Regions from separate parts of the Halomonas sp. OfavH-34-E genome, predicted to be linked through region 2. Evidence: predicted binding sites of a transcription regulator. Region 2 holds the regulator's gene; the other holds the start of a gene.
What was found. The regulator FliA, encoded in region 2, starts transcription of late flagellar genes. The targets are predictions, from matches to a motif close to CTAAAGTTNNNNNNNNNNCNGCCGATA.

Region 1 (20,641 bases), on a different contig from region 2:
CATCTCATCACTGGTCTGCACCGCCTTGGAGTTGATCTCGTAGGCGCGCTGGGTCTGGATCATGCTGACCATCTCCTCCACCACGTTGACGTTGGAGGTCTCCACATAGCCCTGCAGCAGTCGGCCGGCACCGTTCATGCCCGGCATCAGTTCGTTGCGCGGCCCGGACGAGCTGGTCTCGAGGTACAGGTTGCCGCCGATGGACTGAAGGCCGGTGGCGTTGACGAAGGTGGAAATGGTGATCTGGCCCACCTCGTCGGACTCGCTGGTACCGGGCTGGGTCACCGAGACCACGCCGTCCTCGCCGATGTCCACCGACAGGGCGTTGTCGGGGATGATGATGGCCGGCTCCAGCGGGTAGCCGTTGGCGGTGACCATCTGGCCGTTCTCGTCGAGCTGGAAGCTGCCGTCACGGGTGAAGGCGGTGGTACCGTCGGGCATCAGCACCTGGAAGAAGCCCTTGCCGTTGATCGCCAGATCACGCGAGTTCTCGGTGGCCTCGAGCCCACCCTGGGTGTGCAGGCGCTCGGTGGCCACCGGACGCACGCCGGAACCGATCTGCATGCCCGAGGGCAGGCGGTCCTGGACGTTGTTCTGGGCGCCGGGCTGGCGCATGTTCTGGTACAGAAGGTCCTCGAACACCGCCCGGGACTGTTTGAAGCCGTTGGTCGAGACGTTGGCCAGGTTGTTGGAAATCACGTCCAGCTGGACCTGCTGGGATTCGAGTCCGGTCTTGGCCGTCCACAGCGACTTGATCATCGTTCTTCTCTCCCTCGGTCAGGAGGCTCCCCTGACCGCTCAATAATTCGGCCCTGGCCGTCGGTTGAAGGGGTCAGCCGTTCAACGACAGCAGGCTGTTGGCCTTCTGGGCGTTCTCGTCGGCGGTGCTGATCATCTTGGTCTGCAGCTCGTAGCGCCGCGCCACATCGATCATCGCCACCATGGACTCCACCGGATTGACGTTGCTGCCCTCCAGCGCCCCGCTGACCACCCGTACCTGGTCGGAGGCCGCCAGGGCGGCAGGCTCGCCATTCTCTCCGATGGAGCGAAACAGACCGTCGCCGCCACGGGTCAGCTCGCCGGGCTGCGGCTCGACCAGCTTGAGCCGGCCGATCTCGGCCAGGGCGTCGGGGTCCTGGCCCATGCCGATGGCGCTGATGGTGCCGTCGGCGCCGAGGAACAGCTCGGCCTCCAGCGGCACCTGGATCGGTCCGCCCTCGCCGATCACCGGGCGCCCAACCGAGGTCAGCAGGCCGTTGCCGTCCACCTGCAGGTCGCCGCGACGGGTATAGGCCTCGCTGCCGTCGTCGCTTTCCACCGCGAAGAAGCCGTCACCGTCGATGGCCACGTCCAGGGTGCGACCGGTACGGGTGATGGCTCCGGGGGAAAAGTCCGCTCCCGGGGTCGAGGCGGCGGTGGACACCCGGGTGTCGAGACGCGCCTCGCCCTCGACCGGCACCGCGCGCATGGCGTGAAGCTGGGCGCGAAAGCCCGTGGTCGAGGCGTTGGCCAGGTTGTGGCTGACCACCGACTGCTGCTCCATGGTCTGGCGTGCGCCGCTCATGGCGGTATAGAGCATGCGATCCATCTACGACTCCCCTGGAAGGTGTGAGAGGCCGCCGCCCGAGGCAGCGGCCGGCGTGGTCATCAGCGCAGGTTGATGGCGGTCTGCAGCACTTCGTCCTGGGTCTTGATGGTCTGCGAATTGGCCTGGTAGGCGCGCTGGGTGACGATCATGCTGACCAACTCCTTGGCCATGTCGACGTTGGAGGTCTCGATGGCGCCGGACTGGATGCCGCCCAGCAGGCCGGTACCCGGGGCACCGACCAGCTCCTGGCCGGAGGCGTCGGTGGCGGCCCAGGTGTTGTCACCGGCGGGTGACAGGCCCTCGGGGTTGCGGAAGCTGGCCAGGGCGATCTGGCCGGCCGGGCGGGTCTGCTCGTTGGAGTAGCTGCGCACTACGGTGCCGTCACTGTCGATGCTGATGCCGACCAGGGCGCCGGAGGTGTAGCCGTTCTGGTTGAGTGCGGTGGTGCTGGCGTTATTGCCGAACTGGGTGGAGCCGGAGATATCGAAGTCCAGCGTCATGTCATTGGCAGCGCCATTGAAGTAGTCGGCCGAGGCAAAGGTGACCGGAAACTTGCCATCAGCAGGGGTGACCAGTTGACCATTGGTGTCAAACTCCATGGAGAGGGTCTGCGCTGCGACAGGTGTCGCGGTCTCGTCCATCAACACCTTGCCATCCATTGCCATGGTGCCGGTCCATGTCTTCGCGTCCGTCTTCTGGTAGTAGACGGTGACATTGCGCGGGTTACCCAGCGAGTCGTAGGCGGTGAAGTTGTTGGAGTAGTGGTAGTCGACCGGGACGCTGGCGGAGCCGTCGGAGCCCGCCAGGGTGACGCTGTTGAGGTCTTCGCCGACAACCTTGCGCGAGTCTAGGTTGAAGGTGGTGGACACCTCGGTGGTGGCGCTGGCCGGCATCTCGTCGGCCTCGATCTGCAGCACCTCTGGCTGGCCGCCCACCTGGACCGCACCGGCGGCGTTGACGCCGTAACCCATGATGCGCGCGCCCTGGGCGTTCTGCAGGTAGCCGTCCGGGGTCATGGTCAGCTGGCCGTTGCGGCTGTACACCACCTGGCCGTTCTGCTCCATGCGGAAGAAGCCGTCGCCGCTGATGCCCAGGTCCAGCGGTCGGTTGGTGGACTCCAGGTTGCCGCCGCTGAAGTCCTGCAGCACGGTGGAGACCTTGGTACCCAGGCCGATCTGGGAGTTGGCGAAGACGTCGGCGAACTGCGCACTACCGCTCTTGTAGCCCACGGTCTGGGAGTTGGCGATATTGTTGCCCAGCACGTCCAGGCTGTCGGCGGCGGCGTTCAGACCACTCAGCGCTTGTGAAAAACCCATGTCACTCTCCTTATACGTTTCCCTGCGTCGATGACCCGACGGTCATCCTGCGTTCGCTACAGAATCTGGCGGATATCGCTCAGCGCCACCTGCCCGTAGACGGCACCCAGATCGAGTTGCACCTGGCCGCTGTCATCCGCCGGGGACACCCCGCCGACCTGGGCGTAGTTGAGCGCGGTCACCGCAAGCTCCTCGCCCTCGACACCGGTGGCCTCGATGCTGACGTGATAGGCACCTTCGGGGGCCGCCACGCCTTCACCTGTCATGCCGTCCCACTGGAACGACTCGGTCCCGGCGGAGGCCGGGCCCAGGTTGTAGCTGTTGATGACCTCACCGGACTCGTTGGTGATGGTCACCTTGACCTCCGCGGCGGGGCTTTCCAGCTCGACGCCAAAGGGCGTGGAGACCGGCGCGCCTTCATCGTTGTGGGCCATGACGATGCGATCCCCCGGCACCAGCACGCCCTTGCCGATCAGCCCGGTGGCCTGCAGCGCCTGGCCGGCGTTGATCTGGCCGGTGATCGACGACATGGTCTCGTTGAGAGACTCGATGCCGGACACGGTGTTGATCTGGGCCAGCTGCGAGGTCATCTCGCTGTTGTCCATGGGGTTGAGCGGATCCTGGTTCTGAAGCTGGGTCACCAGCATGGTCATGAAGTTGTCGCCGAGCTCGTCGGACGCCTGCTTGGAGCTGGCCTGAGCGGTGGCGGCGTTGACCGATTGGTAAACGCTTGCATCGATGGTGTTGGCCATGGGATCAGCCCTCGCCCAGGGTCAGGGTCTTGAGCATCAGCTGCTTGCTGGTGTTCATGACCTCGACGTTGGCTTGATAGGAGCGGGAGGCGGAGATCATGTTGACCATCTCGCCCACCGGGTCGACGTTGGGCATCGCCACGTAGCCGGCGTCATCGGCCAGCGGGTGCTCGGGGCGATACTCCTGGCGCAGCGGCGAGGGGTCCTCGACCACCTCACGCACACCGACGCCGCCGATGCCATCGCTGGCGGCGCGGGACTCGAACACCGCCTGGCGGGCGCGGTAGGCCTCGCCGTCGGGGCCGGCCACGCTGTCGGCGTTGGCCATATTGCTGGCGGTGACGTTCATGCGCTGGGCCTGGGCGGACATCGCCGAGGCGGAGATATCGAAGATCGAAAACATCGACATGGGGCGCTCTCCCTGCTTGGAAACTGAGATGGACCGGGCTTACTGCTCGGGCTGCATGGCCTGCTTGAGGCCCTGGATGCGACTGTTGAGGATCGTCAGCGCGGCCTGGTAACGCACCGAGTTGTCGGTGAAGGCGGCCCGCTCGCGGTCCATGTCCACGGTGTTGCCGTCGAGGCTGGCCTGCTCCGGCACGCGGTACTTGAGCTCGCTGCCGCCAAGCGACATGGCCTGGCCATGACCCGACAGGTGGTGACTGGACGTCCGCGCCAGGGCCAGACCGGGCTGATTCGCCCCCTTGGTCGCGGCTTCCAGGGCCTGGGAAAAGTCCATGTCGCGTGCCTTGTAGCCGGGGGTATCGGCATTGGCGATATTGCTGGCCAGGACCTTCTGGCGTTCCTGTCTAAGCGACAGGGCCTGCTGGTGAAAAGCGAGCGAGGCCTCGAGCTGATCGATCATCCCGGTGCGCTCCGTAAGCAAGGGAACAAAGAGACAAGGGGTTCGACGATGAAGAATACCCAGCCCCCTGTCTGCACAAAGCCGTGAACAGCCCCCATTACCACGCCCATTTCAGACCATGCGTCGATGCCGGCTTCTCTACACTGGTGTGCCATGGCCCTTGAATGGCCAGGCAAGCGCCCTTGAATGGCCAGGAAAGTGCCCTTCAAACGGCCCCGGGCGCTAAAGATCGCACCGACCACCGGTATCCCGATGTCTCGATCCTCATCTCTTGTACAAGCCACTGCTTCCCTGTCCTGGGTCATCGCCCGGGCGGCGCTGGTGCTGTGTGTAAGCTCAGGCTTTGCCGCCAGCGTCGCCCAGGCCAGCGGCCAGGCGGTCGATGACGGCGGTGTCGATGCGGGCACCGGCGAAGCGCTGACACGGGTGGAGAGCTTTCTGTTCGAGCAGGCCCTGGCCGACGGCGCCCGTCCGGGCGATCTGGAGATCCAGGTATTCCCGCCGGCGGCGAGCCTGGCCGACTGCCGCCAGCCCGAGCCCTTCCTGCCCCGGGCGGGGAGTCGGCTGGCCGGACGCGTCTCGGTGGGGCTTCGCTGCGAGGGAGAGCGCCATCGCAGCCGCTATCTGCAGGCAGAAATCACCCGGCTGGGCGAGCGACTGGTGGCGGCGCGGGACATCGCCCCCGGCGAGCGCCTGAGCGCGGACATGCTGACCAGCGAGCGCTTCGACGTAAGCCGTCTGCCGTCCCAGGCGCTGACCGATCCACAGGCGGCCATCGGTCAGATCGCACGACGCGGGATTCGCCAGGGTCAGGCGCTGTCGGCCCATCAGCTGACATCACCCAAGCTGGTGCGACGCGGCGAGCAGGTCGCGGTGGAAGCCAGTGGCCGGGGCTTTCGCATCAGCCGCCAGGGCGAGGCGCTGGAGGCCGGCGGCCTCGGCGATGTCGTGCGGGTAAGGGTGGATCGGCGCCAGATCCTCGACGCCCGGGTGGTCGAACACGGCCGGCTGGCGGTAACCTACTAGGACGTTGATGAAAAGTGCCTGCGCTCGGTAATACGGCGTTAAAAACCGGCTGGTGCGCCAGCCCGGTCAACATACTCATTTACTGCTAGTAAACTGCGCTGTCTCTCCGATTTTTGCCTTGTCTAACCTTCGCTCGGCGACTTTTCGTAAAACGCTCAGGACATGTCCACGAAGCGGCTGCGCTCGGCAATACGGTGTTAAAAATTTGGCTGGTGCGCCAGACCTAAAGTTCTTGTTCTTGCGGCCGATGATGTACATAGACGCAGACATTCGGATCAACGGCGACAGCCAGCGCCTGGTCCCATCGCCATTCTCGTGAGGCCTTGCCCGTGAAGATCGATTCGCAACATCCTCTGACCCGCCCCGCCCAAAGCGAGGGGCCGCAGCAGAGCGACAAGCTCCAGCAAAGCGAGACACAAAAAGCCGCTGGCGCCGGTGTCGAAGCCGGTGCCCAGGCCCACCTGAGCCGCCCGGCGGCGGACACCAGCCAGGACATCGACAGCGCCCGGGTCGAACAGATTCGTGACGCCATCCGCGAGGGACGCCTGGAAATCCATCCCGAACGCATCGCCGACGGCCTGATCGACAGCGTCCGCGACATGCTCGGCGATGGCTCAGAGGGCTCGCAGTCGTGAGTCTTGCCCGACTGCTCGACCAGCAGCGTGAGCGACTCGCCGAGCTGCTGGCCCTGCTGGGCGAGGAACAGGAGTGCCTGGTCCAGGGCCAGGTCGACAGCGAGGCGCTGGTGGCGCTCGCCGGCCAGAAGTCCGAGATCCAGCAAAGGCTTGCCGAGACGGAGGCGCGCCGCCATCAGGTGCAGTGCCGACTGGGCTACCCCGACGACCGCGAGGGCACCCTGCAAGCCGCCCGTGACGCCGGCTGCGAAGCCGCCTGGCAGGCCACCATGGCACTCGCCAGGGAAGTCTCCCGCGCCAATCTACGCTGTGGCGAACTGCTGGCCCTGCGCATGGAGCACAACCAGCGCATGCTCGACCAGATCCACCGCATCGCCAACGCCAGCGTCTACCAGCCCGACGGCCGCACCCGGCTGCAACCCTCTCGGCTCAACGTCTCGGCCTGATTTCCTGGTTCAAGGTCTTGGCTCGCAGCTTGGGCTCTCAGCTTGGACTCTCGACATCGGGCCTGACGCCTCCTCTCGGAAACACCTGCCCGACCCTGCCACCTTGGCGGCATCAATGCCTGGCTCAGATCGCTATCGCGGGATGCGCGCCGGAGGCCGCCCAGCCCACCAGGGCCTCGCTTTCCAGCGGCGCACCGACAAGACGTCCCTGAATCCGGACAAGCCCCAGCGCCTTGATGGTATCGAGCTGTTCGGCGGTCTCGACCCCGACCGCCACCGCGACGAACTCCAGCGCCTCGAGGCAGCGCATCAGCGCCGCCACGCTCTGGCGCATGCTGGTGGAGGGATCGGCCAGGGTCTTGAGGGTCTCCGGCCCCAGCTTGCCCAGGGTCACCGGCAGCGAGGCCATGCCGAACAGATCCACCGGGGAGCGGCCCAGCCCATCGACGCCGAGCCGCACGCCCAAAGCGACGATACGCCTTAACAGGTGGGACTGGCGGTGGCCCACCTCGAACAACCCCGCGCCATCCACCTCCAGGCACAACCAGTCGAGGCACTCGTGGCGATAGTGGCCGCCCGCCTCTTCCTGGGCACCCGCCTCCCCCTTCGCGCCAGACTCGCATAGCTGGCGCAGGTAGAGATCCAGGGCGCGGCCATCGAAGCCGGCCTGATCCAGCAGGCGGTGGTGAATGTTCACCGAGATATCCCAGTCACCCAGCTCGGAGCCGGCCTCGCGCCAGCGCCGGCGCTGGGCCACGACTTCCTTTAGCACCCAGCGATCTAGCCGGTCGACCAGCTGCATATCGGCAGCGAGCGCGACAAATTCTGCCGGCGCCACCTCGCCACGCTGGGGATGGCGCCAGCGCACCAGCGCCTCGAGCCCGCAGCAGCGCCGGGTGAGCAGATCGAACTGGGGCTGATACACCAGGAAGAACTGCTGATCGGGGAACATCAGCGCTTCCTGCAGCTCGTGACGGAAGCGCTGCTGGCGCTCCATCAGACGCTGCAGGCTGCCGTCGTAGAAGGCGAAACCTCCGGGCACGGCCTCTTCCAGCGCCTTTTCGGCGTGGGCCAGCAGCTCGCCGGTTTCCTCGCCGTCTTCCGGACACAGGACGATGCCGATGCGCGGCTCGATCAAGGCGGGCTGATAGCCGGGCAGGGTAAAGGGGGGTTCCAGCGCTTCGAGGCAGCGGTCGGCCACCAGTTGCATGGTCTCCGGCGTGACCGGATGCTCGAGCAGCACCCCCCAGCGTTCGCGATCGATCTGCACCACGCTGTCTTCCCGGCGCAGCACGTTGACCAGTCGGCGTCCGGCCCGGCGCGACACCCGCGACGCCATCTCGCCACCATGGTCCACCAGGATGCGCGACAGGCCGTGCAGCTCGACCAGCATCACGCCGAGGCGCTGACCAAGACGGTCGGCGCGATCGAAGGCGTGGGACAGGCGGTCCTCGAAGATCCAGGTACTGGCCACGTTGCCGATATCGGCATGGCGGCGATCCAGTACCGCGTCGGCGTCGGCGTCGAGATCGACGAAGGTGACCAGCCACATCAGCGGATCGGTGCCGCTGTCCAGAGACGCATCGGCGCCTCGGTCGAAGGCCACGCAGGACATCAGCCCCAGCCGGGCGCTGGCGCTGTCATCCACCGCAAGCCAGGCCTGCTGCCAGTCCTCGCCGGGTGACAGGGTATGGTAGCTGCCCCGCTCCCCCAGCAGATTGACGAAGGGGCGAAACAGCTCGTTGAGGTTGCGGCCCTGCAGCTCGCCACCGGTGGGACAGGCCAACTCCGTCAGCGCAGTGTTGGCCCATAAAAGGCGGTCGTTGGCATCGATCAGCGCCAGCCCCACCGGGGCGCGGTCAAGCACCAGCCCCGCCACCACCGATGGATGCCGGGCGACCTTGCCGGCGGAAGCCGCCTGCAACAGCGTCGTCGGGCCCAAGCCCGCTGATCGATCCTTAGCCATGAGCCCTGCCCAGATAGAGGTAAGCGGTGCGCATTACCTAATATAACCACTATCGGCTAGGCCGGCGTACTCTTGAGGACCGACATGAACGTTTTTCACATGAACAGGACTAGCGCGGACGCAGGCGCAGGGCGTCCATGCCACCATCCACCGGCAGACAGACCCCCACCGTCGAGCGATTGGCGGGATCGGCCAGATAGGCCACCGCCTGAGCCACCTCGGCGGCGGCGACCAGCCGTCCGTGGGGCTGGCGGGCCTCCAGCGCGGCACGCTCGGCCTCGGGGTCAGGCGCCTGCGCAAGCAAGCGGCCGATCCAGGGGGTATCCGCGGTGCCGGGCGAGACACAGTTGACCCGAATGCCCTGTTGCAGGTGATCGGCCGCCATGGCTCTGGTCAGGGCCAGCACGGCGCCCTTGGTCGCCGAGTACAGGGCCCTCTGCTGAATCCCCGCGGTGGCGGCGATGGACGCCATATTGACGATGGCGGCGGCGTCCGACTCGCGCAGATGAGGCAGCGCCGCCCGAGACACCCGCGCCATGCCGGCGACGTTGACCTCCCAGGCGCGCGCCCACTCCTCGTCCGGGTTGCCCGCGACGTCGCCCTGGGCGCCGATGCCCGCGTTGTTGACCACGATGTCGATACGCCCCAGCGCACTGGCGACCGCCGTTACCGCGCGCTCTACCTGCTCGCTGCTGGCGACATCGCACGCTTCCCAGTGGTGTTGATTGGCGGGATCTTCGCGATCCAGTACGGCGACGCGGGCGCCCTCACTGGCCAGGCACTCGGCGATCGCCGCACCGATGCCCGAGGCGCCACCGGTGACGATGGCCACCCGTCCTTCGAATCGAGCTGTCATGGATTAGCCCTCCCAGGCACGAAATGTCTGACGCTGGCGGCCCAGGCCGTCGATCTCCACCTCGACCACGTCGCCCGGCTTGAGGTAGTCGAAGCGCCCCGAGACCGCTACCCCTTCGGGGGTTCCGGTAGAGATGACGTCGCCGGGCTCGAGCTGCATGTACTGCGACAGATCACGCACGATCTCGGCGCAGCCGAAGATCATGTCCGAGGTGCGGGAGTCCTGGCGTGGCTCGCCGTTGACCCAGGAGCGCAGGCCCACATCGGCGGGATCGAAGGCGTCGGCGGTCACGATCCAGGGGCCCAGTGGCATATAGCCCGGGCTGCACTTGCCCTTGCTCCACTGGCCGCCGGAGACCTCGAGCTGGAACTTGCGCTCCGACAGGTCGTTGGCGAGCACATAGCCTCCGATATGACTGGCCGCTTCCTCCAGCGAGTCGCAGTAGCTGGCGGTGCTGCCGATCACGATGGCAAGCTCGACCTCCCAGTCGGTCTTTTCCGAACCGCGCGCGATGGTGACGGTATCGTCGGGGCCGGCGACGGTGTTGGGCGTCTTGAAGAAGACGATGGGTTGCTTCGGCGGCTCGGCGCCGGACTCGGCGGCGTGGGCGGCGTAGTTCTGACCGATACAGATCACCGAGCCCACCGCCGCCACCGGCGAGCCGTGGCGAACCTCGTCGGCAAGCTCGACGGCGGTCAGCCGTCCGGCGTCCAGCAGCTGGCGAAGACGCGCCACGCCGTTGTCCTTCCAGAAGCCTGGCCCGAAGTCGCCCACCGGCGAGGCGTCGTAGAGCACGCCCTCGACCTCGACCAGCGGCATCTCGTTACCCATCGTTCCACGGCGCAACAGCTTCATGTGTTCTCCTTCAGCAGGCCTCGCGCCTGCAGTTCGTTCCAGAAGGCCTCGGGGATATCGCACGAGGCCAATGCATGATTTCGCTTCACCTGCTCAGGCGAGCGCATTCCGGCCATGACGTTGACCACGGCGGGGTGGCGCCACGGGAAGGCAAGCGCCGCCGCCGGCAGGCTGACGCCGTGGGCTCGCGCCACCGCGGCGAGTTCGCGGGCACGTTCGAGCACCGCCTCTGGTGCCTGGCCGTACTCGTACCAGGCGTCGGCGGGAGGCTCGTCACGCGCCAGCAGGCCCGAATTGAAGGCGCCGACGGCGACGACACCGACCTGACGTTCCAGGCAGGCGGTCATCAGTCCTGTCTGTTCCTGCTCCAGCAGGGTGTAGCGACCGGCCAGCATGATCAGGTCAGGCCTGGCCTGGTCGACGAAGCGCTTGAGCATGCCGGCGTCCTTTGAGCCCACGCCCCAGGCCGCGATCCTGCCCTGCTCGCGCAGGCGTTCGAGCTCGGGGACGGCCCCTGTCAGGGCTTCCTCGAAGCGATCCGTGGGCTCTTCCGGGTCATGGATCCAGAGGATGTCCACCGACGCCATGTCGAGGCGCGCAAGCGAGGCCTCCAGGCTCTGCCTGACGCCATCGGCGGTGTAGTCACGTCGCCGGGTCAGGTCATCGGCCACGTGGAAGCCGTTGGCCTCGTCGCTGCCCTGCGGGGCAGGGTTGGGCTCCAGCAGGCGCCCCACCTTGGTGGAGATGACGTAGTCGTCCGGCGAACGGCCCTTGAGCGCCTTGCCCAAGCGCTGCTCGGACAGCCCGAGCCCGTAGTGCGGGGCAGTGTCGTAAAACCGCAGCCCCAGCTCCCAGGCGGTGTCCACGGCGGCCAGGCAGTCCTGTTCGGGGGTGACCTTGCCCATGTTGCCGAACTGCGCCGCACCGACGCCGAGGCCTTCGAAGGCACGGCGCAGCTTGGGTGGCAGACGGCTGGCGATCGGCGATGTCGTCATCGGGCATCTCTCCTGTGATAGATGTTCAAGGCGTTGTCCTCGGCAACGGCCTGGCGCTTTTCTGCGGGCACCCGCGCCAGCACCCGCTCGCACCAGTCCTTCGGGTCCTGACTGATCGGGCTGTCGCTGCCGAGCAGGCAGCGCTCGGCACCGAAGGTCTCGAGGGCGACGTCGACGATGTCCGCGGCGTGGCGCTCGAGTTCGTCGGCGTCGCGGCACTCCGCCGGCAGCCCGGACAGCTTGCAGTGGACCCTGTCGAGTTCGGCCAGGCGCGCCAGATTGCGCTTCCAGGCGTCTCGCACGACGCCATCACGCGGGTTCGGCTTGCCCATATGGTCGAGCACCACCGTCAGCTCCGGCACCTGCTCGAGCAACGCCAGCAGGCGCGGCAGCTCTCGGTCCCTGACGCAGGCATCGAAGGGCAGGCCCCAGTCGGCCAGACGCTTCAGGCCCTCGACCAGGGCGGTCGAATCAAACAGCTCGCGGTCCTGCAGCAGGCGTCTGACGCCGACCACCTGGGGCACCTCGGCCAGACTCGCCAGCGCCCGCTCGGCCTGGGGAAGCTCCAGCGCGACGCTCGCCACCACGCCGTGAACCCGCGGGTTCTGCTCGGCCAGCGAGATCAGCCAGGCGGCTTCCTCGGCGGGGTCCGGGGCGTCGGCCTCGACCAGCACGTAGCGGCGGTCCTGGCCATCGGGAATCGGTGCCCTGGCGGGCAGGCCCGCATCGGCGAGCCAGGGAATCCGTACCGCACCGGTATCCCAGACGTGAAGGTGGGTATCGATCATCACGGAACGCCTATCGTCAGCAGAAAGTTGGAGTAGGGGCGGCACTCGCCGGTGGCCACCACCAGGCACACCTCTGGGCCGCGGCAGGCGTCATAGAAGGCCCAGCGATCCAGGCTCGACCAGGCGATCTGCTGGCCTCCCCCATGGCGGTGGTCGGCCAGCCGCTGGCGGCACTCGACCACCGATTCCGAGGCGCCGCCCTCGGCGTCGGCCATGTAGGTGACCTCTTCCACGAACACCGCCTGGGCCAGCGTCTCCATCACCGACAGCACCGGCACCATGCCCTCGCACAGGTTGAGGTAGACCCGGCTCGCCGCTGGCGGCGCACCGGTCGAATGCGGATAGAGCGCGTCGGCCACCAGCACCCTGGCGCCATGACCGGCGGCGGCCAGGCCCTTGAGCAAGGGCGGATTGAGCAATGGGCCGCGGATCATGCCGGCACCGCCTGGCGCCGACGGGTCCACTCGGTGCCGTTCGGCCAGGCCCAGGCCGCCAGCGTCTCGGCCTTGATCTCGGCGGAATACCCCGGCTCACGCGGCAATGTATAGGCGCCATCTCGCACGACGCAGGGGTCGACGAAGTGTTCGTGCAGGTGATCGACGAATTCGGCCACCCGACCGTCCACGGGCCCCGACACCGCGATGTGGTCGATCATCACCAAATGATTGACCAGCTCGCACAGCCCCACCCCGCCGGCGTGGGGGCAGACGGGCTTGCCGAACTTCCTGGCCATCAGCAGCACCGGGATGATCTCGTTGACGCTGGCAAGACGGCAGGAGTCGATCTGCACGTAGTCGACCGCGCCGGCCTGCAGCAACTGCTTGAACAGCACCCGATTCATGCCGTGCTCGCCGGTGGCGACGCCGATGCCGAGCGGGCGCACGCCATCGCCGATGCTGCGGTGCCCCAGCACGTCATCCGGGCTGGTGGGCTCCTCGATCCACAAAAGGTCGTGATGGGAAAGCGCCTCGACCCGCTCGATGGCCTCGGGCACCTCCCAGATCTGGTTGGCGTCGATCATCAGCGCCACGTCGGGGCCGATCACCGAGCGGGCGATCCCCAGGCGACGCTCGTCGTCCTCGGGATTGGCGCCGACCTTGAGCTTGATATGGCGGTAGCCCTCGTCCATCGCTTCCCGGCACAGGCGGGCCAGCTTCTCGTCCGAATAGCCGAGCCACCCCGCCGAGGTGGTGTAGCAGGGAAAGCCCTGCTCGCTCAGCTCGGCGATGCGCTCCTGTTGGAAGGGCCGCTGTTCCTTGAGCATCGCCACCGCTTCCTCGGCGCTCAGCACGTCACCCAGGTAGCTGAGATCCAACTGCTCGACGAGCACCTCCGGCTCCATCTCGCAGACCAGACGCCACAGCGGCACTCCCGCATGCCGGGCGGCCAGGTCCCAGACGGCGTTCATCACCGCCGCCCGCGCCAGGTGCACCACCCCCTTGTCCGGGCCCAGCCAGCGAAGCTGCGAATCCGCGGCCAGTTCACGATAGATCGCCCCCGGGAACCGGCAGACCTCGGCCGCGTCCCGGCCGACCAGCGGCTGGGCGAGGGCCTCCATGGCCTGCAGGCAGATCTCGTTGCCGCGACCGATGGTGAAGGTGAAGCCGCACCCATAGAGCGCGCGGTCATCGGTGACCAGCCTGAGATAGGCCGCCGAGTAGTCGGCGTCCTTGTTGACCGCGTCGGAGCCGTCGCTGCTGTCCGAGGTGGGAAAACGCAGATCCACCAGTTCGATTGAGGTGATGACGGACACGTATCGTCCTCCAGATTCATCAGATGTATTAAAGTGCTGCCGAAGTTTTCGATAGAATGGCGGGATTCGATCACCCCTTCCGAGCCGGAGCCCCTGCCATGACGCCGCCGCCCCCGTCCGACAGCGACCAACGCCGCCCCTCCCAGTACGAGGTGGTGGTGCAAGGCATCCAGGAGATGATCGTCTCCGGTGAAATCGCTTCCGGCGACCGCCTGCCTGTCGAGTCGATCCTCGCCACCCGCTTCGCTGTCTCGCGCAGCTCGCTGCGTGAAGGGGTCAGGGCGCTGGTCGCCATGGGCATCCTCGAGACCCGCCAGGGCTCCGGCACCACCGTCACCTCGCTGGACCCGGGGCTGCTGCTGAAGCCCCTGGAGTTCTGGGCGGGCATCCAGGCCGGGACCTCGTCCCGCGACCTGCACAATGTGCGCCAGGCGCTGGAGGTGGAGGCCGCGGCGGTGGCGGCGCTGCGCCGAACCGACGAGGACATCGAGCGCCTGAAGGCCGTACTGGCCGAGGCCGAGCCCGCCATCCAGGCGCTGGACCACGAAGGCGCCATGGCCGCCGACCTGGAGTTCCACCTCAGCCTGGCGAGGATTTCCCGTAACCCCGTGCTGGTCGCCCTGCTCGAGGCACTGTCGCGGCCGACCCTGCGGATGCGGCTGTGGCAATCGATCCACCTCGGCGGTCGTATCGCCATCACCCACCAGGAGCACCTGGCCATCCTCAATGCCGTCGTCGCCGGCGACCCCAGGGGCGCCCATGCCGCCATGCAGACTCACCTCGCTCAGGTCGCCGTGGTGCTGCGGGACACCCCCGATTCGCGTTAAGGCGCTGCCAGTTCAAGAGACGCCAGCTCAGGCCAGATCACCCTCGTTGCTGGTCTCGGGCCGCGGATGACGCTGCACATAGATACCGAAGGCCACGATCACCGCGAAGCACACGGCCACCACCAGGTAGCTGGTCTGGGCCGAGGTGATATCGATCAGCCAGCCCTGGGCCAGCGGCACCAGGGCGCCACCGACGATCGCCATCACCAGGCCGGCGGCGCCGTACTTGGTGTCCTGCCCCAGCCCTTCCAGCGAGATGCCGTAGATGGTGGGGAACAGCAGCGAGATACAGGCGCTCAGCAGCACCAGGGCCACCGCCCCGATCAGGTTGCCGCTGAACACCGCCACCAGCGACAGCGCGACGCCGAGCACGCACATCCCGGTCATCAGCTTGCGCGGGTCCACCCGACCCATGACCCCGACCATGACGAAGCGCGACACCAGGAAGACCAGCAAGGAGGCCTGCAGCCAGTAGCCGGCCTCTTCACTGCCGACGCCCAGCGCCTCGGTCACGTAGTGGATGGTGAAGGTCCAGGTGCAGGTCTGGGCGGCCACGTTGAAGAACTGCGCCACCACCCCGAAGGCGTAGCGACGGTTACGCACCAGCCGCCCGAGACGACTCCCCGACAGCGCCACCGTCTCGCTCTTGCGGTCCGCCATCAGCGCCTCGTGGCGCGGCACCCGCACCATGGCGATGGCGATCGCGATCACCACATAGACCAGCGCCAGGGTGATGTAGGGGCCCATCACCGCCTGCAATTCCGCCGACTGCATCTCGGTCAGCGCCTCCTGGGTCAGCGAGGCGCGCTGCTCGGCGGTGGCCGGATTGACGTGGGGCAGGATAAACACCGCGGCCAGCAACACCCCCAGGTTCGACCCCACCGGGTTGAAGGACTGGGCGAAATTCAGCCGCCGAGTGGCGTTCTCGCGCGGGCCCATCGCCATCACGTAGGGGTTGGCCGAGGTTTCGAGGATCGACAGCCCGGCCGCCAGGGTGAACAGCGCCACCAGGAACATCGAGTAGGTCATCATCTGGGAGGCCGGCATGAACAGAAGCCCCCCGGTGGCCGCCAGCAGGAGGCCGATCAGCACGCCACCCTTGTAGCCCAGGCGCGAATTGATCCAGGCCGCCGGGATCGCCAGGGCAAAATAGGCGCCGTAGTAGGCGAACTGCACCAGCGACGCCTGCAGCGCGCTCATCGAGAACACCGAGCCGAACACCGACACCAGGGGGTCGGTCAGATTGCCGGCGAGACCCCAGGCGGCAAAGCAGGTGACGATCAGCACAAAGGGCAAGGTCATGCCCCTGTGCAGAAAAGAGGACTTTTCCGGCGCCGACTGTTGCTCAGCCGCCGCGGTAGAGGATGCATCCACAAGTGACTCCTTGAATGTATTTGTATGCGGTTATCGAGACAATTGATCAGATGAATTTAGCTAGTGAGGGAGAAGCTAGTTGAGGAGCCACGTGAATACAAGGAATGAGAGATAAGACAAACGTCTTAGTGGATGCGGAAGAGATTATTGCAATCAACTGTTTTTGTTGATTTTTTGTCGCTACAATGTGGAGTATAAAAAGTTCAAGACAGAAGCAGCACCAGGGGTGCCAGGCGAATGGCTTAGGCGTCGCCCACTGACCTTTGCGAAAGATAGATACGATGAATAGCTCAGCCCGGCTGGCTATTGTTATGGGGGGAGAAGGAGGAGAGAAAGGGGAGAGGCGAGAGGGGAGTGGGGAGAAAGGAAAGAGAAAAGACAGGAGCGTGAGAAGACAGGGCCTGAGAAGAGAGAGCGAGATGAAGAGAGGCGAAAAGAGGAAGTGAGCGTGCAGAAGGAAGACAGAGGATAGACAAAGGGTTGAGAGATGGAAGAGAAGCAGGGATGCGGAGGCGTCACGCTGGGACGGGAAAAGGCTCGAGGAGCGCAGGCACTTTTCAGGCAAGTCGCAATGCCAGCTCCGCCTGCCCCACCAAGGCCTGCCGATGGATTTCGAGCAGATGGCGGCAGTCCTCGCCCATGGCGTCCTGCATACCCGTCGCCTCAAAGCGCTCGATTAACTCACTCGCCCAGGCCACCACCTCCTGATATCGGGCAAGCGCGTCCAACAGGGCCTCGTCGGAGACAGCCTCCACGGCGCCTTCGACCAGGACACCATCGACCAGGACATCCTGCGAAACGCTTAACGAGTTGAGGCTATTCATCCGTAACTCCTGGGGCCAAGACAGCTGTTGATGGGGGGGCCTGTGACCGAGACTGCCGTGACCGGGCCTGCCGTTGCCGAGATAGCCGCAACAAGGTTGGCCGGGCCTATAAATGCCGACAGGCGCCAGAGGCGCCTGTCGGGGTTGGGCCGCAAAGGCGCGACCCGCGAAGGAGCACGTCAGCCGAGGGCTGACAACCCTCCTAGCCTTAGCCCAGCAGAGACAGCACGGACTGCGGCACCTGGTTGGCCTGGGCCAGCACGGAGGTACCGGCCTGCTGCAGGATCTGGGCGCGGGTCATATTGGCCACTTCTGTTGCATAGTCAGCGTCTTCGATACGCGAACGAGCGGCAGACAGGTTGGTCTCGGTGGTGCTAAGGTTGGTGATAGCAGAGTCGAAACGGTTCTGTATGGCACCTAGGTCGGAACGAAGAGCATCAACTTTGCTAAGTGCATCGTCGAGAGTCTCCATCGGATCTAGGGTTTTCCCATTTAATTCGTTGGTCACAGCTGCGCCAAGCGTCACAGATACGTCACCGCTCGCAGAAGCAGTACCTGTAGACGTAACGTTATAGTAGCTTACAGTCCCGTCTCCAGCTTCTACTCGCGCGAACTTGTCTGTACCATCAGTTAACAGAGAGATATCTTGGTTTCCGATAGTAAGCCCAGAAGTCCCCGCATTGAAGGAAAATGATGTACCTTTATCGCCAGCAGCAGAAGCCAGGTCACCAGTAACTTCATTGCCAAGGGTGATAGTTAGGTTATCGCTCGCATCCACAGAAGTTGAAATTTCGAAAACCTTACCATCAGCGCTGTTTGCAACGCCAATGGCGTAATTCTTGCCATCGTACTGGCGAATTTGGAAGTCATTCTCGGTTAAGTCTGCACCGAGTGAGTCTGTAATTGTACGCGTGCCACCAGTTGCTGTTGAGTCAATGTTTACATCTGTAAGAGGATCTGAGGCGTTAGCCTGCATGTCAGCCTTAGTGAAGCTAACGGCAGCCGAGGAAAATTGACCATCGCCTGCGGAAAGTTCTGATAGCGTTGATGTAATATCAAAGTTATCCAGGCTAAGCGTATTCTGATTGATAGTTTCTAGATCAATAGATATGGCTTCACCATCATTAGCTCCCACTTGAATGGAAATCGGTGAAATCCCTTCGGACAGTACCTTTACGCCATTGAAATCTGTCTCTTCCGAAATTCGGTTAATTTCATTAAGACGCTGGCCGATTTCGTTCTGGATAGATTCAAGGTCAGAATCAGAATTGGTTCCGTTCTGGGCTTGAACGCTCAGCTCACGGATACGCTGCAGGTTGTCATTAACCTGGTTCAGCGCGCCTTCAGCGGTCTGGGCGACAGAGATACCGTCATTGGCGTTACGCTGTGCAGTAGCCAGACCGGTGATACTGGAAGACATGCGGTTGGCGATGGCCTGGCCGGCGGCGTCGTCCTTGGCGCTGTTGATGCGCAGGCCGGAGGACAGGCGCTCCATGGAGGTGGTCAGGGCGCTCTTGGACGCGTTGAGGTTCTGCTGACCAATCATGGAAGTGATATTGGTATTGATCACGGACATGGTGTCATCCTTCCTTAAAGAGTTGGGCTCCATTGGCGGACCGTCTTGGCCTGCCGCAACGGCGCCGTTGGCCGTTACCCTCTTTATCGGTGGCTCGCCGAAAAGCTTTAGCCCTAGCCCGCAAATTTCTTTGGAAGGCTCTTACCAGGGCTCTTGCCTGGGCTCTTCCTGGACTCTTGCCAGGGCTCTGGCTTGACCGCCTGCTGGGCCACCAGCGGCTGCTTTTCACCGGGTCTGCGCCGGTTCTTTACCAGGGCTGCGCCCACTTTTCATCAGGTCTGCATCAGGCCTGCGCCTGCACGTACCGGGTATTCACACGCTCTTTACCGGCTCTTTACCCGCCTTCCATCGGGTCTGTGATTGTTCTGCATGCTTTCCCGTGCCTTCTTTGTGCCTATTCGCTGACGCATCTTCTCTACGGTTGTCCCCCTCGCGCCCTTACTGGACGCTGACTCTGGTGGTGGATGCTGACATCAGGGGCTAGCACTCGTGGGTGATTGAGGTATGTTGAAGACTGTTTTGGTGCCATTTCGAGCAAACGCGTCCAGGGATACCGGACCGATCGTCCAAAGGCGCCTTTGCCTCGGGCGGTAGACGCACCACGGTGGCCGCTATCAACGCTGTCGCCTGCCATGCTGTGAGGATGGCGAGTCTTCGTCATAGCGTCGGAAGGACAAGGAAATGAGCGCCCGGAAGCAGGGTCGCCAAGGGGGTCGTGGGTAGGATGCCGTTTAGACTGCGCGATGTGGCGGAAGATGCCTGGCTGCTGATGGCCTCCAGCGGACTGCTGATGGTCGGCGCTGCGGGTCTCGCCGCCTGGTTGATCCACCCGGTGGAACAGCCGCTGCTGGTCCCCGATGTGGCGCTGGCAAGCCTCGCTGGCGGCGGCGGCGTTCTGCTGCAGGTACTGCGCAGACCGCGTGGCCGCAGCGTCTGCGGCCTGATGATGCTGCTGCTGGCGCTGTACGCCATCGTCCATGACCTGGTCGCCAGCGGCCCTGCCGACGTGCAGTCGCTGCTGACCGGCGGTCCGCGCATGACCAGCTGGGCGGGCCTGGCGATGCTGCCGGGCTGCGTGGCCCTGATGATCGGGGTGGAGCATCGCCAGGGCCCCTTCTGGTGGCGGTTGTCGGGGGGGCTGCTGCTGCTGATCGGCGCGATCTTTACCGTCTGGCTGGTGATTCCTGGCCAGGCACCCAAAGTCTGGGAGGTGACCCGCAGTACCTCGCCCATGGCGGTGTGTCTGCTCTACCTGATCGCCGGCCCGGCCTCGCTGGTGGCGGCCTCACGCCCGCCCAACCGCCCGCTGCACCTGCAACGCGCCAGCATCGCGGTGGCCTGTGCCGGGGTACTGCTCAGCAGCCTGGCCTGGCTGTCGCTCAACCATGTGCGCCAGAGCCACGTCCAGCGGGACGCCGCCAATACCCTGACCAACATCGAAGAGCGCACACGCGGTCAGATGGCGCTACACCAGCGCTGGCTCGACCGCCTGGCCAACCGTGCCGGCGAGCAGACGACCGACGCCAATACCCTGGCCGACGTCATCACCTTCTATCTGCGAGACGTACAAAGCCTCGAGAGCCTGGCGCTGTATCGCGGCGACCAGCGGCTATGGCTGCGCTCACGGCGTGCTCAGGACAGCGTCTGCCGCTTGAGCGAGGCACTGCCCAGGCCGGCCCGCGGGGAACTACAGCTCGAGTTGCCCGACAACCCGCTGGCGACGTCGGCACGCATGGTCAGGGCCCTGGACGATGACGACCTACGCCTGGTCGCCTGCATCGATCTGCCCGGCACCCTGGCCCCCAGCAACCACAGCGTTGCCGACCGCACCCTGCTGGCCATCACCGACAGCCAGGGTGTCTGGTGGTGCGGTTTCGGCGAAGACACCTGGGAGGTCAAGGACCCGACCCTTCCCAGACTGGCCGAGAACACTCTGGAGCTGGACGGCCGCACCCTGTCCCTGCGTGCACTGCCAGGCCCGGACAGTGACTGGTGGCTGGCGGGTAGCCTGCCGGCGCTGATCACCCTGATCGGGTTGATCATGTCCTACAGCCTGGCCATCAGCCTGTCGTTGATGCGCACCCTGCTGTGGCAGACCCAGAGCCTGGTGGCCGCCCAGGACCAGCTCGAAAGCTACCAGGGCATCCAGTCGATGATCGCCCGAGAGGCGCCACTGAGCGAGACCCTGGAGGCCTGCTG
Region 2 (10,587 bases):
TGAGGTGTTCCCTCAGGGGGATAAGGCCGCCCCCGTGCTCATCGGCGGTGAATTCGGTCGGCACGGCCGGGCGCTGGCCGGTGTCTGCGATGGCCTCGGTGGGAAAGGGCCGATGCCCGGGGATCATGCCGTCATCCATCCTCAGTGCCCTCCGGTCACGTTTGGCTGGTCGCCAGGTACCGATGGCAGCTCATGAGATGGGGATGAAGGAGCGAGGGTAGATGGCACGGTGGATCCTCCCTGAACGACGCAGTGGTTCGACTCTGGAGGATCCTACTGGCGAGGCGAGGCCGGGACAGCAGGAAGAAGGTGCTTTCAGAAAGGGCTTACGCTAGAAACATCCATGTCGTCCAAGATGTGCCGCAAAATGTCGAGTTCAGGCGTTATCGACGAGGGGCGGGCAGGGCGCGTTCTGGTACAAACGCGAAACGATCCAGGAGACACTTGTGCAAAGAGTCTTGCTGGTGAATGGGGAGGACCGGCGACGTCGGTGTACTCAGCTCCGATCCTCGTTCGTCAGGGCGTATCGTCAAAGGCGAGGGGCGCCTGGGCGGCGTCGGCCACGTCGATACCGGTGGTCAGGCGGTGCTCCATGGGCACCTTGGCCATGCTGGTGAGGAAGAACTCGATAAAGGTTGTCTCCGCCACGCTGGCGCGGCCTTCGCGGTGCCACATCAGGTGCAGGTCGATATCGGCCACGCCGTCGTAGGGCGGCAGCGGCCACAGCTCGCCGTCCGCCACCTGCCGGGCTACCAGGTGCTCCGGCAGGCAGCCGATACCCCAGCCGGCCATGACCATGCGCTGGATCTCCTGCAGACGACTGGACTGCCCCACCACCGGGCCCTTGAGGCCGTGCTGGGCGCGGAACACCGCCAGCGGCGACAGCACCCCGTCGAGCTGCTCGCTGCCGAAGGACACGTAGGCCTCCTGCTTGAGTTCTTCCATGGGCAGACTGTCGCGGCCGAACAGGCGGTGGCTGCGCCCGCAGTACAGCCGATAGCGCTGACGCGCCAGCACCTGACTGTCGAGGTTGTCCGGGCAACTCTGGGCCAGACAGATACCCAGCGCGCTCTGGCGTTGTGACAGGGCGTGCTGCACCTCCTGGCTCGACATGTCCTCGATTTCGAAGGTGATCTGTGGATAGCGACGATGGAAGGCCGCCAGCACGCTGTCGAGAAAGCGACACTGGATACCGGTGATAAAGGCCAGCGAGACGTGGCCGGCCACCTCCGGGTCCGACTCCCCCACCGAGGCCGCCAGGCGTGCCACATTGGCGTAGATATCCACCGCCTCGCGGTACACCAGCTGACCCGCCTGGGTCACCCGAAAGCGATGGCTGTCGCGTTCGATCAGCTTCTGGCCCAGCCGTTCTTCCAGCCGTTTCAGCGACAGGCTCACCGCCGGCTGAGACAGGTACAGGCGCACCGCCGCCTTGCTCACGCTCTCTTCCTGCACGATGACGATAAAGGTTCGCAGCAGGTTCCAGTCCAGGGTGTCGTGAATCGGCCGCATCACCGGCTCCTTTCATTTCTGTCAGCAAGAGGCGCTCGTGCGGACGATCTGTCCTCGCCGAAGGCGCCCTGATGTTGGCCTGTGTATGGTTGGCCAAGCTGTTGTCAGAGAATACACCGTCGGCCGTTGCCGGGCATGGGTTACCTCCTGCCAGCTTCGGCCTGGTCGAGGGTAACCGGCCAGGCGAGTCGATCCCTTCTTGCTGGAAAGAGCTGTTCTTCTGCTGAAAGGTGGCCGATAGGGTGTCGAAATTGTCGCCTGTTGCAATAACGACGATGGAGCTGGGTGGGCGTCTATACGAAGGAAGGTGTTTTCTATAGGTCGTTGTATTATATGGTTTATCAGGCGTTATTGGGGTTTTGTCTTATCATGTTTGGCGTAAAATACTTCGAGGTAATAGCCCTTTAATACGAGATTTTTCACAAGATAGTGCTCTTTATTTTTCTGGTTTTTATATTTTCATTTTGTTGTATAAATTCCGTAAATTCTACATATTAAAAATCGAAAAACTCGATCGGTGCCTTTCCATTGACCCCGGTGTGTCGGCCTGACTAGATTGAAGTGGTATCGAAGATCCTTCTGCCGGACGCATCCCGCCTCGGCCACGGATGATAACAACCATAAACGCGAGGAAGACCATGAATCGCTCCCTGTCCCGACTCTCCCGCTCCATCCTGACCGTGTCCGCGCTGTCGCTGTCTGCCCTGTCACTGTCGGCGCTGTCACCCGATGCCCAGGCCACCGATCTGCGCATGCTGTCGAGCTACGACCTGACCTCGGCCTACACCCGCGAAGTCGCCCAGCGCTATATCGACAAGGTCCAAGGCGCCAGCGACGGCGAGGTCTCCATCAGCCTCAATGGCCCCGACGTGGTGCCGCCGTTCGAACAGCTGCAGCCGGTCTCGGTAGGGGTGTTCGACCTGCTCTACACCCACGGCGCCTACCACACCAACACCACCGGAGTCGGTGCGGCCATGGACGGTGTCTTCGTCGATCCCGCCAAGACCCGCGAGTCCGGCCTGTGGGACTTCATCGACAGCCACTACAACGAGCTCGGCCTGAAGCTTCTGGCGATTCCGCCGCTCGGCTCCAGCGGTTTCCAGTACGTGCTCAAGGAGCCCATCGAAGGCTCGCCGGGCCTCGAGGGACGTCGTCTGCGCGGCAGCCCCACCTACACCAACGTGACCCAGGGCCTGGGTGGCACGCCGGTGCTGATGTCCAGCGGCGACGTCTACTCCTCGTTGGATCGTAACGTCATCGACGGCGCCGCCTGGGGCCTCAACGGCGTCGAGGATCTTGGCTGGCACGAGGTGGCGGGCTACTTCTCCAAGCCCACCTTCGGCCAGACCTACACCTACCTGCTGATGAACCTCGACACCTTCAATGGCCTCAGCGAGCAGGAGCAGTCGGTGCTGCTGGCCCAGGGCGAGGCGCTGGAAAGCGAGATCGCCGGGGTGCTCGACGAACTGGCGGTCGAGGAATGGGCGCGCCTGCGGGAGCTCGGCATGCACGAAACCGAGTTCGCCCCGGAAGACGCCGAGCGTCTCGACGAACTGGTGACCGAAGGCATCTGGCAGCTCGGCCTCGACAAGTCGCCGGAGGCGGTGGCCAAGATGCGCGAGATCGCCGAAAGCAACGACATGACCCCCTGATCGGATCGCTCCCATGCTGGCTACCCTTGCCCGTTGGCACGATGGCCTCACGCGATTCGGCTTCTACCTCGGCGGTGCCACCCTGTGTGGCATCGTCGTGTGTTTCTGGATCGAAGTGGTGGCCCGCTACTTCTTCAACGCCCCGACCCTGTGGTCGAGCTCCATCGTCGCCTACTGCCTGTGCCTGTCGGCCAGCCTGGCCATGCCGGAACTCGCCCGTACCCGTGGGCATATCGCCATCAGCGTGCTGCAGGACAGCCTGCCCGCCGCCCGTCGACAGGGCTTCGAGCGCTTCACCTCGCTGCTGACCGCGGCGGTGTGCGCGCTGGCGGCCTGGATGCTGATCAGCGAGAGCCTTCGCCAGTTGGCCAGCGGCACCACCACCGCCATGGGGCTCGATATCCCCAAGGTGTGGGTGTCGAGCTTTATCGGCTACGGCTTTTCCAACACCGCGCTGCACTTTCTGCGGCGCGCGCTGCTGCCCGCCACCGTCGAGTGGCCCAGCGACAGTCCACGGCAGGAGGCGTAGACGATGGAGTGGTATGTCACCCTGGGCCTGGCCGTCGCCCTGCTGATGGGGCTGTTCGCCCTCGGCGTGCCGGTGTTTGTGGCCTTTCTGGCGATCAACGTGGCCGGCACCTTCTGGCTGATGGGCAGCGCCGGCTTCGGCCTGTTTGCCAACAGCGTCTATGACACCGTCACCTCGGAGACGCTGACCACCATCGCGCTGTTCGTGCTGATGGGCGAGCTGCTGTTCCGATCGGGCTCCATCGACGTCATCTTCGATTCCCTCGACACCTTGATGGGGCGCATCAAGGGCCGCCTGTACTTCTTCGTGGTAGCCCTGTCGACGCTGTTCGGCGCACTGTCCGGCTCGGCCCTGGCGGTGACCGCCATGCTCAGCCGTTCGGCGCTGCCGACGATGCAGCAGCGTGGCTACGACGACCGTCTGTCGATCGGCCTGATCCTCGGCGGTGCCGGCCTTGCACCGATCATCCCGCCGAGCCTTCTGGTGATCATCATCGGCTCCATGGTCGACGTCTCCATCGCTCGCCTTTTGATCGCCGGTATCATTCCGGGCATGCTCCTGGCCGGGTTGTTCGTGACCTACGTGGTGGTGCGCATGATGCTGGACCCGTCGCGGGCACCGGCGGTGGACGACTCGGGCGGCGGCAACTGGCGCCAGCGCGGTCGGGCGCTGGCCAACATGGCGCCGTTCTCGATCATCATCTTCTCGGTGCTGGGGCTGATGATGCTGGGGGTGGCGACGCCGTCTGAGTCCGCCGCCACCGGCGTGCTCGGGGCCATTCTGGTGGCCTTCTACTACCGCAAGTTCAGCCTCAAGATGGCCGGCCAGGCGCTGCTGTCGTCGCTGTCGATCAGCGCCATGATCATCACCATCCTGGCCTGCTCCAAGCTGTTCAGTCAGCTTCTGTCCTTTACCGGGGCCACCTCCGGGCTGGTGGCCGCCGCCACCGCCATGGATCTGGACACCGGCCTGATGCTGCTGCTGTTGATGCTGATCCCGCTTATCGCCTGCATGTTCATCGACCAGATCGCCTTCATGATGGTGGTCATTCCGATCTACGCCCCGCTGCTCAAGGCCTACGGGTTCGACCCGGTGTGGTTCTGGACGCTGTTTCTGATCAACCTGGCGGTGGGCAGTCTGACCCCGCCGTTCGGCTACAACCTGTTCGCGGTCAAGGGCGGGGCACCCTCGGTGTCGATGCCGACCATCTACGCCGCCGCCTGGCCGATCGTGCTGTGCTTCCTGTTCGGCATGCTGATGCTGTACTGGGTGCCGGGACTGATCACCTGGCTGCCGAGCCTGATATAAGGAAAAACGCTGTGTACACCATCGCTGACCTGCCCGCCCCGCTGGACCCCGCCCGCCATCAGCGCCTGCTCGAGTGCGAGACCGCCACCATCGGCCACTTCCGCGAAGAGGGCTTCATCGACCCCGAGATCCGCTGCCAGCTCGACGAGGTGCGGGTGGCCGGGGTCGCCGTGACCCTGTCGCTGCCGCCGGGAGACGGCACCCTGCTCAACCACGCCATGCGCCTTCTGCGTCCCGGCGATGTGCTGGTGATCGATCGCCAGGGCGATCGTCGTCACGCCTGCTGGGGCGGGGTGCTGACCGAGGTCGGCTCGCACCTGGGACTGGCCGGGGTGATCATCGACGGCACCGCCACCGACCTTGCGACCCTGCGCGCAAAGCGCTTCCCGGTGTGGAGCCGCGGCGTCTCGTCGCTGACCACCAAGCTCGCCGACCAGGGCGGCGCCATGAACCTGCCGGTCAGCGTCGGTGGGGTGGTGGTATCCGCCGGCGACGTGGTGCTGGCCGACGAGAATGGCGTGGTGGTGCTGCCGCCCTCCGAGGTCGACGCGGTGATCGACCACACCCTGGAACTGCAGCGCCAGGAAGAACGCATCCTTGAGCGACTGGCCCAGGGCGAGTGCCTTCCGGACATCAGCGGAGCAAGTTCAATGGTCGAAAACCGGCTGACGCCGTCGAACTAACGACGCTGACGCCGTCGGCAAGCTGTCTTCCGCTGACATTCGGGTCGCGCAAGTGCCATGGTCGAACATCGACTGACACCATCGAACTGACATTGGTCTCTCCTGCACGACCAACAGACCAAAAAAAACCGCCCCGAAGGGCGGCAGGCTAGTCACGACCTTCCTGGTCGTGGACACCGCGGCCAGGAAAGCCAGACGGTGTCTTCAGGGAACACGGCTTTGTCGTGGTCGAGGGCTCGACCTTACTGACGAATCAGGTAGTCGAAGGCGCCGAGGGCGGCGGTGGCACCTGCCCCCACGGCGATGACGATCTGCTTGTAGGGCACGGTGGTGACGTCGCCGGCGGCGAAGATGCCGGGGACCGAGGTCATGCCATGGGCGTCGGTGATGATCTCGCCGCGCTCGGAGAGCTCGATCGGCGAGTCCTTGAGCCATTCGGTGTTGGGCACCAGGCCGATCTGCACGAACACACCTTCCAGCTCGACCTGCTTGAGCTCGCCGCTGGCGCGCTCTTCATAGCTCAGGCCGGTGACGCGGTTGCCGTCGCCGTTGATCTCGGTGGTGCGGGCACCGGAGATGATCTCGACGTTGGGCAGACTGCGCAGCTTCTTCTGCAGCACGGCGTCGGCACGCAGCTCGTCCATGAACTCGAACAGGGTCACGTGGGCGACGATGCCGGCCAGGTCGATGGCCGCCTCGACGCCGGAGTTGCCGCCGCCGATGACCGCGACGCGCTTGCCCTTGAACAGCGGGCCGTCGCAGTGCGGGCAGTAGGCCACGCCGCGGTTGCGGTACTCGGCCTCGCCGGGCACGTTCATCTCGCGCCAGCGGGCGCCGGTGGCCAGGATCAGCGTCTTGGCGCGCAGGCTGGCGCCGGAGGCGAAGCGCACCTCGTGCTCGCCGCCCGGCTCGCTTGACGGCACCAGAGCTTCTGCACGCTGCAGGTTCATGATGTCGACGTCGTACTGCTTGACGTGCTCTTCAAGCGCGGTGGCAAGCTTGGGCCCTTCGGTCTCCTGCACCGAGATGAAGTTCTCGATGGCCATGGTGTCGAGCACCTGGCCGCCGAAGCGCTCGGCGGCGACGCCGGTGCGGATACCCTTGCGCGCGGCATAGATGGAGGCGGCTGCTCCGGCGGGACCGCCGCCGATGGTCAGCACCTCGAAGGACTCCTTGGCGCTGATCTTCTCGGCTTCACGCTTTTCGGCGCCGGTGTCGACCTTGGCCAGGATCTGCTCGAGGGTCATGCGGCCCTGGTCGAAGGGCTCGCCGTTGAGGTAGACACTCGGCACCGACATGATCTCGCGGGCCTCGACCTCATCCTGGAACAGGGCGCCGTCGATGGCGTCGTGGGAGATCCGCGGGTTGAGAATGGCCATCAGGTTCAGCGCCTGGACCACGTCCGGGCAGTTCTGGCAGGACAGCGAGAAGTAGGTCTCGAAGTGCATGTCCGCGTCCAGCGCCTGGATCTGTTCGATCACCTCGGCGCTGGCCTTGGGCGGATGCCCGCCGACCTGCAGAAGTGCCAGCACCAGCGAGGTGAACTCGTGGCCCATGGGGATGCCGGCGAACACCACCCCGGTGGGGGCGCCATCACGATAAAGGGCGAACGACGGCGTGCGTGGGTCCGTGCCTTCGGTGGACAGGCTGATGTGGTCGCTGAGCGCGGCGATGTCGCTGAGCAGGCCGTGGAGTTCCCTGGACTTGTCGCCGTCATCGAGGGTGGCGACAAGCTCGAAGGGGCGGGTGACACGTTCGAGATAGGCTTTCAGCTGTTGCTTGAGAGAGTCGTCCAACATGACAGCGGCAATCCTGATAAAAATCGGAAAATGGTAGTCTGCGGCGGGAGCGTAGTGCCGGTATCGGCGAACTGGCCGATCATTGGGCCGCAGAATCCCCACCGGGCCGAAGGGCCCGATCTCGCATAAGCGACTGGTAGGACGACCGAGACGAACGACCCGGTGGGGAAAAGGGTGTCACCTCAGGGGTGACGGGCGCCTCTGGCGAGGCGCCGTGACTGCGACAAGGGACACTAAGGCTGAGTCAGCCAGCCTTGGCGCAGTCACATCTTGCTCAAGACACTTTCGGTCAAGTGTCAGATCTGGCGGACAAGTGTCAGATCTTGCGGACAAGGCTTAGATCTTGCCGACGAGGTCCAGGGACGGCGCCAGGGTCTCTTCGCCTTCCTTCCACTTGGCCGGGCACACCTCGTTGGGGTGGGCGGCGACGTACTGGGCAGCCTTGACCTTGCGCAGCAGCTCTTCGGCGTTGCGGCCGATGTTGCCGGCGTTGATCTCGACGATCTGGATCTTGCCCTCGGGGTCGATGACGAAGGTGCCACGCTCGGCCAGGCCGTCTTCCTCGATCAGTACCTCGAAGTTGCGCGAGATGGTCAGGGTCGGGTCGGCGATCATCGGGAACTGCAGCTTGCCGATGGTCTCGGAGCTGTCGTGCCAGGCCTTGTGGGTGAAGTGGGTGTCGGTGGAGACGCTGTAGATCTCGACGCCCAGCTTCTTGAATTCTTCGTAGTTGTCCGCCAGGTCACCAAGCTCGGTCGGGCAGACGAAGGTGAAGTCGGCCGGGTAGAAGAAGACGATGCTCCACTGGCCTTTCATGTCGTCGCTTGAGACGTCGACGAACTCGCCGTTGTGGTAAGCGGTGGCCTTGAACGGCTTGACTTCGGTGTTGATCAGGGACATTCCCGTCTCCTTTGAGCGATGGGTGTATTGTCTGAAGACAGGGCTCACCTTACGCAGAAACGAGCAATTGGATAAATTGAATGGTCCGATAATCCTGATAAGAGATGGCTATGGGGTGGCTGTTCCCTTTAGTCGGCCGCTCTTTCTAACCTTCCGTTTTTCCAGTGGTTTTCTTCTTTCGCTTTCTTCTTTTGTTTTCTTCGCTGAGTTGTCGAAGCGGCTCAGTGCTCGCTTAATCGCGCGCGCAGTCGGCTCACCGCCTGGCTATGGATCTGACACACCCGGGACTCGCTGACCCCCAGCACGGCGCCGATCTCCTTGAGGTTGAGCTCCTCCTGGTAGTAGAGCGCCATCAGCAGTTTTTCCCGCTCGGGCAGCTCGGCGATGGCGGCGACCAGCGCCTCGCGGCGTTCGCCGTCGAGCAGTTCGGCCAGCGGCGCCATGCTGATCTGGTCGCTGAAGCGATGCTCGTTGCCTTCGGCGAGCAATTCCTCGAAGGGCATCAGCTGGCCATTGTTGACGTCGCTCAACAGGCGTCGGTAGCTGACCAGGTCCATGTCCAGCGCCTCGGCGATCTCGTGTTCCTCCGGGGGGCGGCCGAGGCGCTGCTGCAGCTCGCGGGTGGCCTCGTCCAGTGCCCGGGCCTGGCGGCGTACGCTGCGCGGCAGCCAGTCGCGGCTGCGCAGTTCGTCGAGCATGGCGCCGCGCACCCGCTGGCTGGCGAAGGTCGTGAACTGGGCGCCCTGGCTTGCATCGAAGCGCCCCAGCGCCTCCAGCAGGCCGACGATGCCGGCCTGGATCAGGTCATCCAGGTCGACCCCGGCGGGCAGCTTGACCTGCAGCGCCAGGGCCTGGCGACGCACCATGGGGAGGTAGGCTTCGAGCTGGGACTGATGCTCCATTCTGCCTTGTGCGGTGTACATGGCACTTTCCTCTGGGACAGCCTCAACGGTGGTTGACGATCACGCTCATGCCGTCGACAACGAGCGGCGACTCACCATCCAGGAGACGAAAACGAAAGACGAAGGGGCCGGCAGCGTCGAGGCCGGCGAAGTGTTCGGTGCTGCCGTGGGCGGCCTTCAGGCGCAGGCAGCGCTGTCCATGGCACAGGCGACCCTGCAGGCGGGCGCCAGGCGCTGTGCGATAGCGCCACACCACCCGCTCGATCACGCCCTCGACGCTGGCGGAGGGCGGCGTCAGCGGTCGCGACGACTGGTCGAGCTGGCTCGAGGCGACGGTCATGCGCGGGGCGTTGGCGGTCCAGGCACCGGGGAAGCCCTGGGCGCCGCTGGCGATCAGCCACAGCGCCAGCAGGGAGAGTGCCGCCAGGCGTCTCGGCGCACACTGGGTTCTCCGGGCAAGGATCAAGGCTGGGAGCATGGTCACATCCCCCCGACCTGATGGGTGACGCGCAGCATGCGGTCGTCGGGGATCTCGGCCTGGGACATCACCACCAGATGGCGCAGACGGCGGCGCAGGAAGCGTGCCAGCACCGGGCGCAGGCTCGGGGTGACCACCAGCACTGGCGGCTCGCCGGTGGCCTCGTGGCGGCCCAGCGCCGCCTCGGTCTGGTCCATCAGGGTCTGGGCCAGACCCGGCTCCAGGGCGCCGTTGCCGTTCATGGCCTGGTGCAGCACCTGTTCGAGCTGGGGCTCGAGGCCGATGACGTTGAGCGATTCCTGGCCGGCGAACCACTGCTGGGTGATGGCGCGGCCGAGCGCGATGCGCACCAGGGCAGTCAGCTCGCTGGGGTCCTGCTGATGGGGCGCGTGCTCGGCCAGGGTATCGAGGATGGTGCGTAGATCACGGATCGACACGTCCTCGTCCAGCAACTGCTGCAGTACCCGGGTGAAGGCGGTCAGCGACAGCGCCTTGGGCACCACCTCCTCGACCAGCGACTTCTGCTCTGTGCTGAGCTTGTCGAGCAGCTTCTGCACCTCCTGGCGCCCCAGCATCTCGGAGGCGTGGCGGTGCAGCAGGTGGTTCAGGTGGGTGGCGACCACGGTGCTGGCGTCGACCACGGTGTAGCCGTAGACCTGGGCGCGTTCGCGCTGGCTGGCGTCGATCCACACCGCCGGCAGGCCGAAGGCCGGGTCCTGGGTCGGGGTGCCGTCCAGCTCGCCGGACACCTGGCCGGGGTCGATGGCCAGCCAGCGCCCGGGCCAGGCCTCGGCGCGGCCGATCTCGGCGCCCTTCAGGGTGAC

Region 1: the regulator FliA is predicted to act here: its motif matches at 5,771-5,797, upstream of flgM (flagellar biosynthesis anti-sigma factor FlgM).

What each region holds. Positions count from the first base shown of each region.
Region 1 is NZ_JAMXRY010000057.1:8,906-29,546, forward strand. It holds gene flgG (flagellar basal-body rod protein FlgG) at 1-759, opposite strand, end outside; gene flgF (flagellar basal-body rod protein FlgF) at 833-1,588, opposite strand; gene flgE (flagellar hook protein FlgE) at 1,648-2,904, opposite strand; gene flgD (flagellar hook assembly protein FlgD) at 2,961-3,656, opposite strand; gene flgC (flagellar basal body rod protein FlgC) at 3,661-4,065, opposite strand; gene flgB (flagellar basal body rod protein FlgB) at 4,105-4,521, opposite strand; gene flgA (flagellar basal body P-ring formation chaperone FlgA) at 4,774-5,547, shown strand; gene flgM (flagellar biosynthesis anti-sigma factor FlgM) at 5,877-6,182, shown strand; gene NH448_RS19670 (flagellar protein FlgN) at 6,179-6,628, shown strand; gene NH448_RS19675 (EAL domain-containing protein) at 6,753-8,570, opposite strand; gene NH448_RS19680 (SDR family oxidoreductase) at 8,704-9,450, opposite strand; gene NH448_RS19685 (fumarylacetoacetate hydrolase family protein) at 9,454-10,305, opposite strand; gene NH448_RS19690 (aldo/keto reductase) at 10,302-11,300, opposite strand; gene NH448_RS19695 (amidohydrolase family protein) at 11,297-12,088, opposite strand; gene NH448_RS19700 (RbsD/FucU family protein) at 12,088-12,522, opposite strand; gene NH448_RS19705 (L-fuconate dehydratase) at 12,519-13,841, opposite strand; gene NH448_RS19710 (FadR/GntR family transcriptional regulator) at 13,940-14,668, shown strand; gene fucP (L-fucose:H+ symporter permease) at 14,696-16,042, opposite strand; gene NH448_RS19720 (hypothetical protein) at 16,324-16,488, shown strand; gene NH448_RS19725 (hypothetical protein) at 16,600-16,866, opposite strand; gene NH448_RS19730 (FliC/FljB family flagellin) at 17,075-18,442, opposite strand; gene NH448_RS23570 (EAL domain-containing protein) at 19,167-20,641, shown strand, end outside.
Region 2 is NZ_JAMXRY010000081.1:210-10,796, forward strand. It holds partial or broken gene NH448_RS22250 (hypothetical protein) at 1-139, opposite strand, end outside; gene NH448_RS22255 (LysR family transcriptional regulator) at 517-1,512, opposite strand; gene dctP (TRAP transporter substrate-binding protein DctP) at 2,151-3,164, shown strand; gene NH448_RS22265 (TRAP transporter small permease) at 3,178-3,693, shown strand; gene NH448_RS22270 (TRAP transporter large permease subunit) at 3,697-5,001, shown strand; gene NH448_RS22275 (4-hydroxy-4-methyl-2-oxoglutarate aldolase) at 5,013-5,684, shown strand; gene ahpF (alkyl hydroperoxide reductase subunit F) at 5,927-7,483, opposite strand; gene ahpC (alkyl hydroperoxide reductase subunit C) at 7,820-8,383, opposite strand; gene NH448_RS22290 (RNA polymerase sigma factor FliA) at 8,605-9,306, opposite strand; gene NH448_RS22295 (flagellar protein FlhE) at 9,329-9,763, opposite strand; gene flhA (flagellar biosynthesis protein FlhA) at 9,766-10,587, opposite strand, start outside.